One region of the Streptomyces sp. NPDC005266 genome, then DNA from elsewhere that is predicted to be linked to it. Evidence: riboswitches for the same ligand, from Rfam matches in the RefSeq annotation. Region 1 holds a riboswitch; each other region holds the start of a gene.

Region 1 (2,192 bases):
AGGGCGGCACGGCCGCGCCACGCCCCATGCCCCCGATCATCGCCGACGACACCGGCCGTGTGGTGATCGTCGACCGGCCGGGCGCGGTGCAGACCCAACTGCTCATCGGCCGTATCGGCGCCGACCGCCACGACCGGATCTGGCCGGCGCAGGTGCTGGGCACGTACTGCCTGGGCGGCACCCTCACCTCCCGGCTCGACCGGGTGCTGCGCGAGGAGAAGGGCTACACCTACGGGGTGCGCGCCTTCGGCCAGGTGCTGCGCTCCTCGCCCCCGTCGCCCACCGGCGGGTCCACGGGCGCCGCGATGCTGGCGATCAGCGGCTCGGTGGCCACCGAGGTCACCGGACCCGCGCTGGACGACCTCTGGAAGGTGCTGCGCACGCTGAAGGAGGAGGGTCTGACCGACGCCGAGCGCGATGTCGCCGTGCAGAACCTCGTCGGTGTCGCCCCGCTGAAGTACGAGACGGCCGCGGCCGTCGCGGGCACCCTCGCCGATCAGGTCGAGCAGCACCTTCCGGACGACTTCCAGGCGCAGTTGTACGCCCGCCTGGCGGAGGCCGGGACGGTGGAGGCGACCGCGGCGGTGGTGAGCGCCTTCCCCGCGGACCGGTTGGTCACGGTGCTGGTCGGGGACGCCTCGGTGATCGCGGAGCCGGTCAAGGCGCTGGGCATCGGCGAGGTGCGCGTCATCTCCGGCTGAGCCGCGCGGAGTTGGCCGACAGGTCCGACGAGCCACCAGGGGGAAGGGCCCTGGCGTCGTGTGCGGCGCCAGGGCCCTTTCGCATGCCCGTTTCATGGCGAGGTTATGTGTTTGGTTTGTGGTGAGAGCAACAAAAACCCGGATCTGTTTGGTGATCGAATCACGGCCCGTCTAGCGTCAGTGCGGCTGTTCGCCAGTTGCACGCCGCACCCGCGGCACGGACAGTCATCGCCGAGTCCCCGTACGGCGCGAGCCAGGGGAGCCGGGGACCCGTCTTCCTGCGCCGACTTCGTCGCAGGAGGGGCCCGATCCCCAGGGGTGAATCGGACGCCTTCCCCGGCCGGGGGAGGGGCCCGTAGGAGACCTTCCTGCTCCGAACCCGTCAGCTAACCCGGTAGGCGAGAAGGAAGGAAAGGAGTACGCCTGACCATGGCGTCCACCAGTGCCACCGGGAGGCACCGCCGCTCCCACAGGGCCACCGTCCGCACCGGAGCGAACTTCCTGGGTATCACGACGGTCGCCTCGGGCGTCGTCGCCGGGATAGCCGGACCGGCCTTCGCCGCGTCCGACGAGGGCCCCGCTCCCCAGGACACCGGTCTGCGCCAGGCGATCGTGATCGGCGACGGGCTCGCCGACGACATCGAGGACCAGGCGCAGGCCCAGGAGACCGCGGCCCAGCAGGCCGCGGCCAAGGCGCGGGCCGAGGCCATCGCGCGCCAGGAGGCCACCAGGAAGGCGGAGGCGGCGGCGAAGAAGGCCAAGGTGGAGCGCGAGGCCAAGGTGCGCGCGGCCCGCGAGGCCGAGCGCAAGCGCCTCAACACCTTCATGGCGCCGATCTCGGGCTCCTACGTCTCCACCGCCTACCAGGCGTCCAGCGGGCTGTGGTCCTCCGGCAGCCACACCGGCATCGACTTCCACGCCGCTTCCGGCACCTCGGTGCACGCCGTCGGCTCCGGCGAGGTCGTCGAGGCGGGCTGGGGCGGCAGCTACGGCAACAACATCGTCATCAAGATGAACGACGGCACGTACACCCAGTACGGCCACCTCTCGTCGATCGGCGTCTCGGTCGGCCAGAAGGTCACCCCCGGGCAGCAGATCGGCCTGTCGGGCGCCACCGGCAACGTCACCGGCCCGCATCTGCACTTCGAGGCCCGCACCAGCCCGGACTACGGCTCGGACATGGACCCCGTGGCGTATCTGCGCTCGCACGGCGTCAGCGTCTGACCGTCGACATCGCGTGAAGGCCCCGTCCGGCCCGGACGGGGCCTTCGGCATGCCTGCCGCGCGCTGACCAAAAAATATCCATGAAATGCCTTCTGCCATCGGCAATTCTGGCAGCTTGGAATAGAGTCGTCGAACGAGCGTCAATCAGGTGCGTTTCGCGGGCATTAAGGCGGAGGTGCGACAATGCGGGTCGTCACGTGAGCGGGGATACGACCGCGATCCAGGGCGGCCGGCGGATTTCGGCGCACGCGGTGTGCACGGCGATCC
Region 2 (2,192 bases), on a different contig from region 1:
TTGCCGAATCGATTCTGGGTGACCGCGGCCCGGACGCCTGGCCGAGCTGTGCGCTGAACGCCGGGCTCTCCGACGGCAGCGGCGCCCCCGATGTGGACCCTGGCTCCACGGCCACCCCGGACCGGCCGGGTTCGGCCCAGCGCGGCGACACGGAGGAGGGCCGGGGGCTGCTGGACGGTGTGCTGCCGTCCGACGCGTCCGGTGACTCCGGATCATCCGATACGCCCCGTACGCCGGATGCGTCCCCGAGTGCCGAGAAGCCGGACGCGCCCCGTACCTCCCAGTCCCCCGACGGACTGGACGACTCCACGTCCTCGCCGGACCCCTCCGCCTCCCCGGACGCGCCGGACTCGTCCGCCGATCCCGCGCCCAGCGGCCGCCATCGGGGTGAAGAAGGCGCGGGAGAGCGCGCGGGCGACGGTTCGACGGCGGATGCCCGGCCCTCCGGGAAGCATGCCTCCCGCGGCGACGCGGACCGTGCCCAGGGCTCTACGGGTGACGACTACACCGTCCGACCGGGTGACAATCTGTCAGCGATTGCCCAACGGGGCGAGTTGGCCGATGGGTGGCATGGGCTCTACGACACCAACGAGCAGGTCATCGGGTCCGACCCGGACCTCATCCTCCCTGGTCAGCGCCTTGACCTATCCGCCAAGGGGCGGTAATTCGGGGGGAATTGCCCGATCTGGAACCGGTGAGATATACCTCTCGTCACATCGTCCGGCGTGTTCCCCCTGTCCGATCCCTCCGCACCCGGTCCTACCTGCGGGGATGTGCGACAAGTGAGATCGGGAACACCATCCTGCGACGAGATGAAGGTGTTTGAACCTTCCCCACAGGTGTGTTTAACGTCTTTCCGCTCGCTACCGCGGGCACCGTCGATCGTCACGCCGAATCCTGCCGGCGGTCGACCGGTACCGACGCGTCAGCGCCGAAGGCAGGAGCGGGGGACCCAAGGTAGGTGCCGAAAAGCCTGTGGAAGCGGGCTCGACGGCTAGGGGTGAAGCCGGATGCGGCGTGCCGTATCCGGCCGGGCAACTCACGCCCGAACCCGACAGCTCACCTCGTAGGCGTCGGTGAGGAAACGAACCAACGATGCTCAAGTCCAACGGCAAGCACCGCCGCCCGTCCAAGGTCACCCGTATCGCCGCGCTCACCGGCATCGCCGGCGCGGCCGTGGCCGCGCCGCTCCTCGGCGCCACCTCCGCCTCCGCCGCCACCACGTCCCAGTGGGACCAGGTCGCCCAGTGCGAGGCCGGCGGCAACTGGTCGATCAACACCGGCAACGGCTACTACGGCGGTCTGCAGTTCTCGAGCTCCACCTGGGCCGCCTACGGCGGTACCGCGTTCGCCCCCACCGCGGACAAGGCCAGCAAGGACCAGCAGATCCAGATCGCCGAGAAGGTGCTCTCCAGCCAGGGCAAGGGCGCCTGGCCGGTCTGCGGTAAGGGCCTGACCTCCGGTGGCGCCCCCTCGGGCTCCTCCGGCTCCTCCTCGGGCTCGCAGGCGCAGTCCGACGCCTCCACCCAGTCCTCCCCCCAGCCCTCGCAGTCGGCCCCGGCGGCCCAGCCCGCCCAGCCGAAGGCCGAGACCCGCAGCGAGCCCGAGCACGCCGGGCGCTCGCAGACCCGCGGCCCGGTCAAGAAGGGTGACGGCGAGTACAAGGTCGAGTCCGGCGACACCCTTGCCAAGATCGCCAAGGAGCACCGGGTCAAGGGCGGCTGGAAGAAGCTCTTCACGCTGAACAAGGACATCGTCGAGCAGGCCGACCTGATCTACCCGGGCCAGCAGCTCCACCTGAGCTGACCCACCTCGGCCGGCCTCCGCTCGGGCCCGGCCTCCGAGAATCCAGCCCCGGCCGGGCGCGCCGCCCCCTCGGTGTGTCCGGCCGGGGCTTGTCAGTCACCCGGAAATCTGGATATCCGCGGCCAATCCGGGTTTTTGTGCCACGTCCTGTCTCGCGGGGCGGGCTAACGGGGGGTGCAGCCCTCCCGGCCCGTTAGGCTCGTGCTGCTACCGCAGACACATACGAAGGAGAACCTCGTGCCGTCCATCGACGTCGTCGTAGCTCGCGAGATCCTCGACTCGCGAGGCAACCCCACGGTCGAGGTCGAGGTCGGCCTCGACGACGGCAGCACCGGCCGTGCCGCCGTTCCGTCCGGTGCCTCCACCGGCGCCTTCGAGGCCCTCGA
Region 3 (2,192 bases), on a different contig from region 1:
CGTGTGAGGCGCACCGTGCGCTGAGGGAACTGGTGGACGTGGTCGCGGTCCTCGCGCCGGGCGACCCGGCGGCGGCCGAACTGGCCCGGCTCGTCGCGGAGCTGGGGCTGGGGCCGGAGCCGGAGTGACCGTCCGCGCCGTCCCCGGTGCGGCGGGCGGAGGGGGTGGCGGTTGGGCTCAGGTGCCCGTTCCGGAACCGACCGCCTCGACCTCGAAGACGCCTCCGCACACCCGGAAGGACCGCACCGGTACCTTCATCGCCCCGAAGGAATCCGGCGGATAGACGCGGATCTGGGCGGGGCTGCGCCGGCACGGGGTGTCGGTCGTGCCCTCATTGAGCGTGTGCAGGCTTGTGGAGGCGCTGCCGCCCGGCGGCAGGGAGACCGTGGAGCGGGTGGGGCCGCGCCGGGTGGCGGGGTCGCCGATCGCGGCGCCGGTGGAGTCGAGCAGCGAGACGCCGGGGAATCCGGTGAGGGTGCAGGTCGAGGACGACTTGTTGGTGAGGATCAGGGGCAGATACACATTGCCGGCGCCCACGTCCATCCGGCCGACCGTCAGCGTCAACTGCCCCTTGGAGCAGATGCGGCGCACGCCGGAGGCGGCGGCGGGCGCCGAAGAGGAGGAGTGCGAGGGGGATGTGTGCGCCGACTCCGTGGGCGGCTTCGCGCTGGGCGACGAGGGCCGTTCGCTCCGCGGGGCGGTGCTCGCGGACGATGCGGCCGGGCCGGGGGAGGCGCTCGCGGCGGACGAGTCGGCCGCCACGGATGAGGCCCCGGGCGAAGACGCCCCGTTCCCGGTATCGCTGCCGCAGGCCGTGGCCGTGGCCAGCGCGCCGACGAGCAGCGCGCCGACGAGCAGCGCGCTTAACGCCAGTGGCCGAGGCGGCCGGGATCGTGAAGTCGTCGTGCCGTTCCATCGCACCATGAGCGACCTCCCAGGTCCGCCGTCTGCCGGGTCACCGGCCGCGAGGGCGAGTGCCCCGATGCCCCCCGTCCATTCCCCTTTCGGGTCTCCCTTCCCCGCGTCCGCGCCCTTATGTGTGTCAGTACATTGATCACACGAGTAAGCCCCTTTCCCATTTCGGACTGTTCACCACAAACGGTCTCGATGCCTTGTCGTGACCAAATCGATGTGATTACTGTTCGGCACCCGTCGTTTTCGCGCACGGGTCTCCTTCGCCGGAGCGCCGAGTCCCGCCGTCGGCCGAGGGGTGTGACGACGACCTGTCACGGCGGGAGCGGGGGAACCAAGGTAGGCGCCGTACCGCGATCCACGCGGCACGGCTTGGGGTGAAGACGCGCGCCGCGGTGGACAGCACCGTGTGCGGGTGGCCGGGCAACTCCAGCCCGAACCCGACAGCTCACCTCGCAGGCGCAGGAGAGGAAGAGCTCAATGGCTGCACGCGGACGTCACCGCCGGCCCCGGCCTCGCCGCGTCTCCCGCGCCTCGCTCGCCGTCACCGCCGGCGGCGCCGGAGTCGCCCTGCCGCTCATCGGCGTCGGCCAGGCGAACGCCGCCTCCGTCAGCACCTGGGACAAGGTCGCGGAGTGCGAGTCCACCAACAACTGGAGCATCAACACCGGGAACGGCTTCTACGGCGGGCTCCAGTTCACCCAGAGCACTTGGCAGGCGTACGGCGGCACCGCCTACGCCGCCCGGGCCGACCTGGCCTCCAAGGCTCAGCAGATCGCGGTCGCGGAGAAGGTGCTCGCGAGCCAGGGTCCCGCCGCCTGGCCGGTCTGCTCGCTGAAGGCCGGCCTGACGCGCGGCGGCCCCGCCCCGGACACCTCTCCCGGTAGCCAGGCGTCCGGCAGCCAGACATCCGGCAGCCAGGACGCCCAGAAATCCGCCACCCCGACCCCGAAGGCCACCACCGAGGCGGCCCCCAAGGCCACCCCGAGAGCCGCCCCGAGGGCCACCCCCAAGGCTGTTCCGCAGTCCCCGTCGTACACCGTCGCCCGCGGTGACACGCTCTCCAGGATCGCCGACGCCCAGGACGTCGCGGGCGGCTGGGAGCGGCTCTACGAGACCAATCGCCGGGTCATCGGCGGCGACCCGGATCTCATTCTCCCCGGTCAGCGGCTCTCCCTCGACAGCCACCGCAACGCGCCCCGTGCCACCGCCACCCAGCGCACCGACGCGAAGCACGCGCAGGCGCAGGCGCACAAGAGCACGCCGCACAAGCGGCAGAC
Region 4 (2,192 bases), on a different contig from region 1:
GGTGACGACCATCGAGGACAGGTGGCAGTACCAGACCTCGGTGCCGTCGTCGAGGGTGAGAACGATGCGGTAGCCGTACGAACCGGCCCAGCCCGCCTGGGTGATGGTGCCGCGGTGGACCGCCTTGGCCGGGGTGCCGGTCGGGGCGGCGAAGTCCAGGCCGGTGTGGTCGGCGGACCACAGGTCGCCGGCCTGGCCGAAGCCGGCGGTCAGGGTGTACGAGGTGACGGGGAGGGTGTAGGCGGCGGCGAGCTTGGCGCGGCGCTCGGCCTCGGCCTTCTTGGCGGCGGCCTCCTTGGCCTTCTGCTCGGCGGCCTTCTTCGCCGCGGCGGCGTCGGCCTTGCGCTGTGCCGCGGCGTCGGCGGCCTTGTCGGCGGCGGCCTTGGCCGCGGCGATGCGCTGGTCCTCGTCGGCGGCGTTCTGCTGGCTCTCGGCCTGCTGCAGGATGCGGGCGCGCAGGGCCTCGCCGGCGTCGGTGGTGCCGCTCTTCTCGTCCTGGGCGGTCAGTCCGGCCTGGGAGAGGGGGGCCGCGGGCTCGGAGGAGGAGCCCTCGTCGCCGGAGAGGAACGAGCCGATGCCGGGCAGGTCCTTGGCGGCGGGGAGCCGGGCCTCGACCTGGTCGGCGACGTGCGAGAGATCGGGCATGGCGATGGGTGCCGCCGGACGGTCCTTGGCGCTCGCCATGCCGCCGGCGCCGACCGCCGCGATGACGCCGACCCCGAGGACGGCGCTGCTGCGCGCCATGGAACCGCCCCGCTGCTTGACGACGCGGTGCCGGCCGCGGAGGGGAGCGATGGAGTCCTCGGTGGGGTTCCACTCTTCCCAGGGCTCGGGGTCGAGGCCGGGATCCGAGCCCTCGGACGCGCCCCCATCGGCGTTCCGGTCGGCGATCCCCTCGGCGGCGAAGCGGCCGTCCCCAGCGCCCGTCCCGGCGCCGGCGTCAAAGCCGGGGCCGTAGGCGGTGGCGGTCCCGAGGCCGCCTCCGAATGAGCGGTACGGAGCCTCGTCCAGAGCAGATCTGTTGGACGCCACGGGGGCGCACTCCTTTCCTTCCCTCTCGCCTACCGGGTTAGCTGACGGGTTCGGAGCAGGAAGGTCTCCTACGGGTCAGGTTCGACCCGATTCACCCCAAGGTGGTGGTTCCCCGGTTCCCTTGGTGCAGTGTGGTGCTGTGCTGCTGCTGGTGGTGCTGCCGCAGTGCGTACGGGATTCGGCGACGGCGCACGGTACCGCCCTGACGACGGTTGTGACGACCGCGCTGCGTTATCGAACGTTAATGGTTGGCGCCATGTGATTCCAAGCTCTTCTGAAGAATCTGCGCAGCTTTGGCGTGAACTTAGGAACCAAAGATGGACATATCGGGGCGAGTCAGCACCCCCGAAAAGGGCTGGCAAAACCTTGTTCGGCTGATCGTGTGTCAATCGTTACGCGGAGGGATCTCCTCCGACTACGGACGGTGGTCGCTCACGTTCGCCGGCCCACTGCCGCTCACCAGCCCGCTCCCGTTCCCGCTGCCCGCGCCCCCGTTCGTCCGGGCCGGTACGCGGCGGACCGCCAGCAACGCCATGTCGTCCGAAGTGCCGCCACCCGTATGCCGTTCGACATCGGCCACCAGCACGTCCAGCAGCTCCCCCGGCCCCGCGAAGGCATGGCCGCGCAGCCGCTCCACGGGGTCGTAGAACTCGCCGTGCGAGTCGCGGGCCTCCGACACCCCGTCCGTGAACAGCAGCAGCGTCTCGCCCTCGGCGAACGGCAGCTCCGTCACCCGGTCGGGCAAGCCGCTCAGTTCCCCCATCCCCAGCGGCAGCGCGAAGGCCTCCGGCTCCAGCGCGCGCACCTCGCCGTCCCCCCGCAGCAGCAGGGGCGCCGGATGGCCTCGGGTGATCACGCGCAGGGTCGTGTCGGCGCGCGGGAGCTCGGCGAGAACGGCCGTCGTGAACCCCTCCGAGACCTCCATATCGGCCCGCCGGGCGCCCTCGCGCTGCAACGCCCGCTCCAGCCGGCCCGCCAGCCCCTCCAGCGTCGACTCCTGCTCCGCCGCCTCCCGGAAGGCGCCGATGAGGATCGCGACGATCTCCACGGCCTGCAGTCCCTTGCCGCGTACGTCCCCGACGACCAGCCGGACGCCGTGCGGGGTGTCCTGGACCGCGTACAGGTCACCGCCGATCGCGGCGAACCTCTCCGCCGCCACA

What was found. Region 1 has a riboswitch for cyclic di-AMP ahead of ABZU99_RS25640 (M23 family metallopeptidase). Riboswitches for the same ligand answer to the same signal wherever they lie in the genome.
Positions count from the first base shown of each region.
Region 2: linked by a shared signal. The riboswitch ahead of ABZU99_RS29035 (transglycosylase family protein) and the one ahead of ABZU99_RS25640 (M23 family metallopeptidase) in region 1 are both predicted to bind cyclic di-AMP.
Region 3: linked by a shared signal. The riboswitch ahead of ABZU99_RS05285 (transglycosylase family protein) and the one ahead of ABZU99_RS25640 (M23 family metallopeptidase) in region 1 are both predicted to bind cyclic di-AMP.
Region 4: linked by a shared signal. The riboswitch ahead of ABZU99_RS33105 (M23 family metallopeptidase) and the one ahead of ABZU99_RS25640 (M23 family metallopeptidase) in region 1 are both predicted to bind cyclic di-AMP.

Region 1 covers NZ_JBEXHC010000017.1:55,031-57,222, reverse strand. Annotated here, with positions in the region: gene ABZU99_RS25645 (pitrilysin family protein) at 1-701, shown strand, start outside; cyclic di-AMP (ydaO/yuaA leader) riboswitch at 921-1,116, shown strand; gene ABZU99_RS25640 (M23 family metallopeptidase) at 1,131-1,925, shown strand; gene ABZU99_RS25635 (GntR family transcriptional regulator) at 2,123-2,192, shown strand, end outside.
Region 2 covers NZ_JBEXHC010000022.1:40,241-42,432, forward strand. Annotated here, with positions in the region: gene ABZU99_RS29030 (transglycosylase family protein) at 1-665, shown strand, start outside; cyclic di-AMP (ydaO/yuaA leader) riboswitch at 920-1,088, shown strand; gene ABZU99_RS29035 (transglycosylase family protein) at 1,096-1,806, shown strand; gene eno (phosphopyruvate hydratase) at 2,044-2,192, shown strand, end outside.
Region 3 covers NZ_JBEXHC010000002.1:364,068-366,259, reverse strand. Annotated here, with positions in the region: gene ABZU99_RS05295 (hypothetical protein) at 1-128, shown strand, start outside; gene ABZU99_RS05290 (DUF4232 domain-containing protein) at 178-924, opposite strand; cyclic di-AMP (ydaO/yuaA leader) riboswitch at 1,210-1,387, shown strand; gene ABZU99_RS05285 (transglycosylase family protein) at 1,393-2,192, shown strand, end outside.
Region 4 covers NZ_JBEXHC010000030.1:69,823-72,014, reverse strand. Annotated here, with positions in the region: gene ABZU99_RS33105 (M23 family metallopeptidase) at 1-1,032, opposite strand, end outside; cyclic di-AMP (ydaO/yuaA leader) riboswitch at 1,044-1,179, opposite strand; gene ABZU99_RS33100 (hypothetical protein) at 1,172-1,294, shown strand; gene ABZU99_RS33095 (PP2C family protein-serine/threonine phosphatase) at 1,448-2,192, opposite strand, start outside.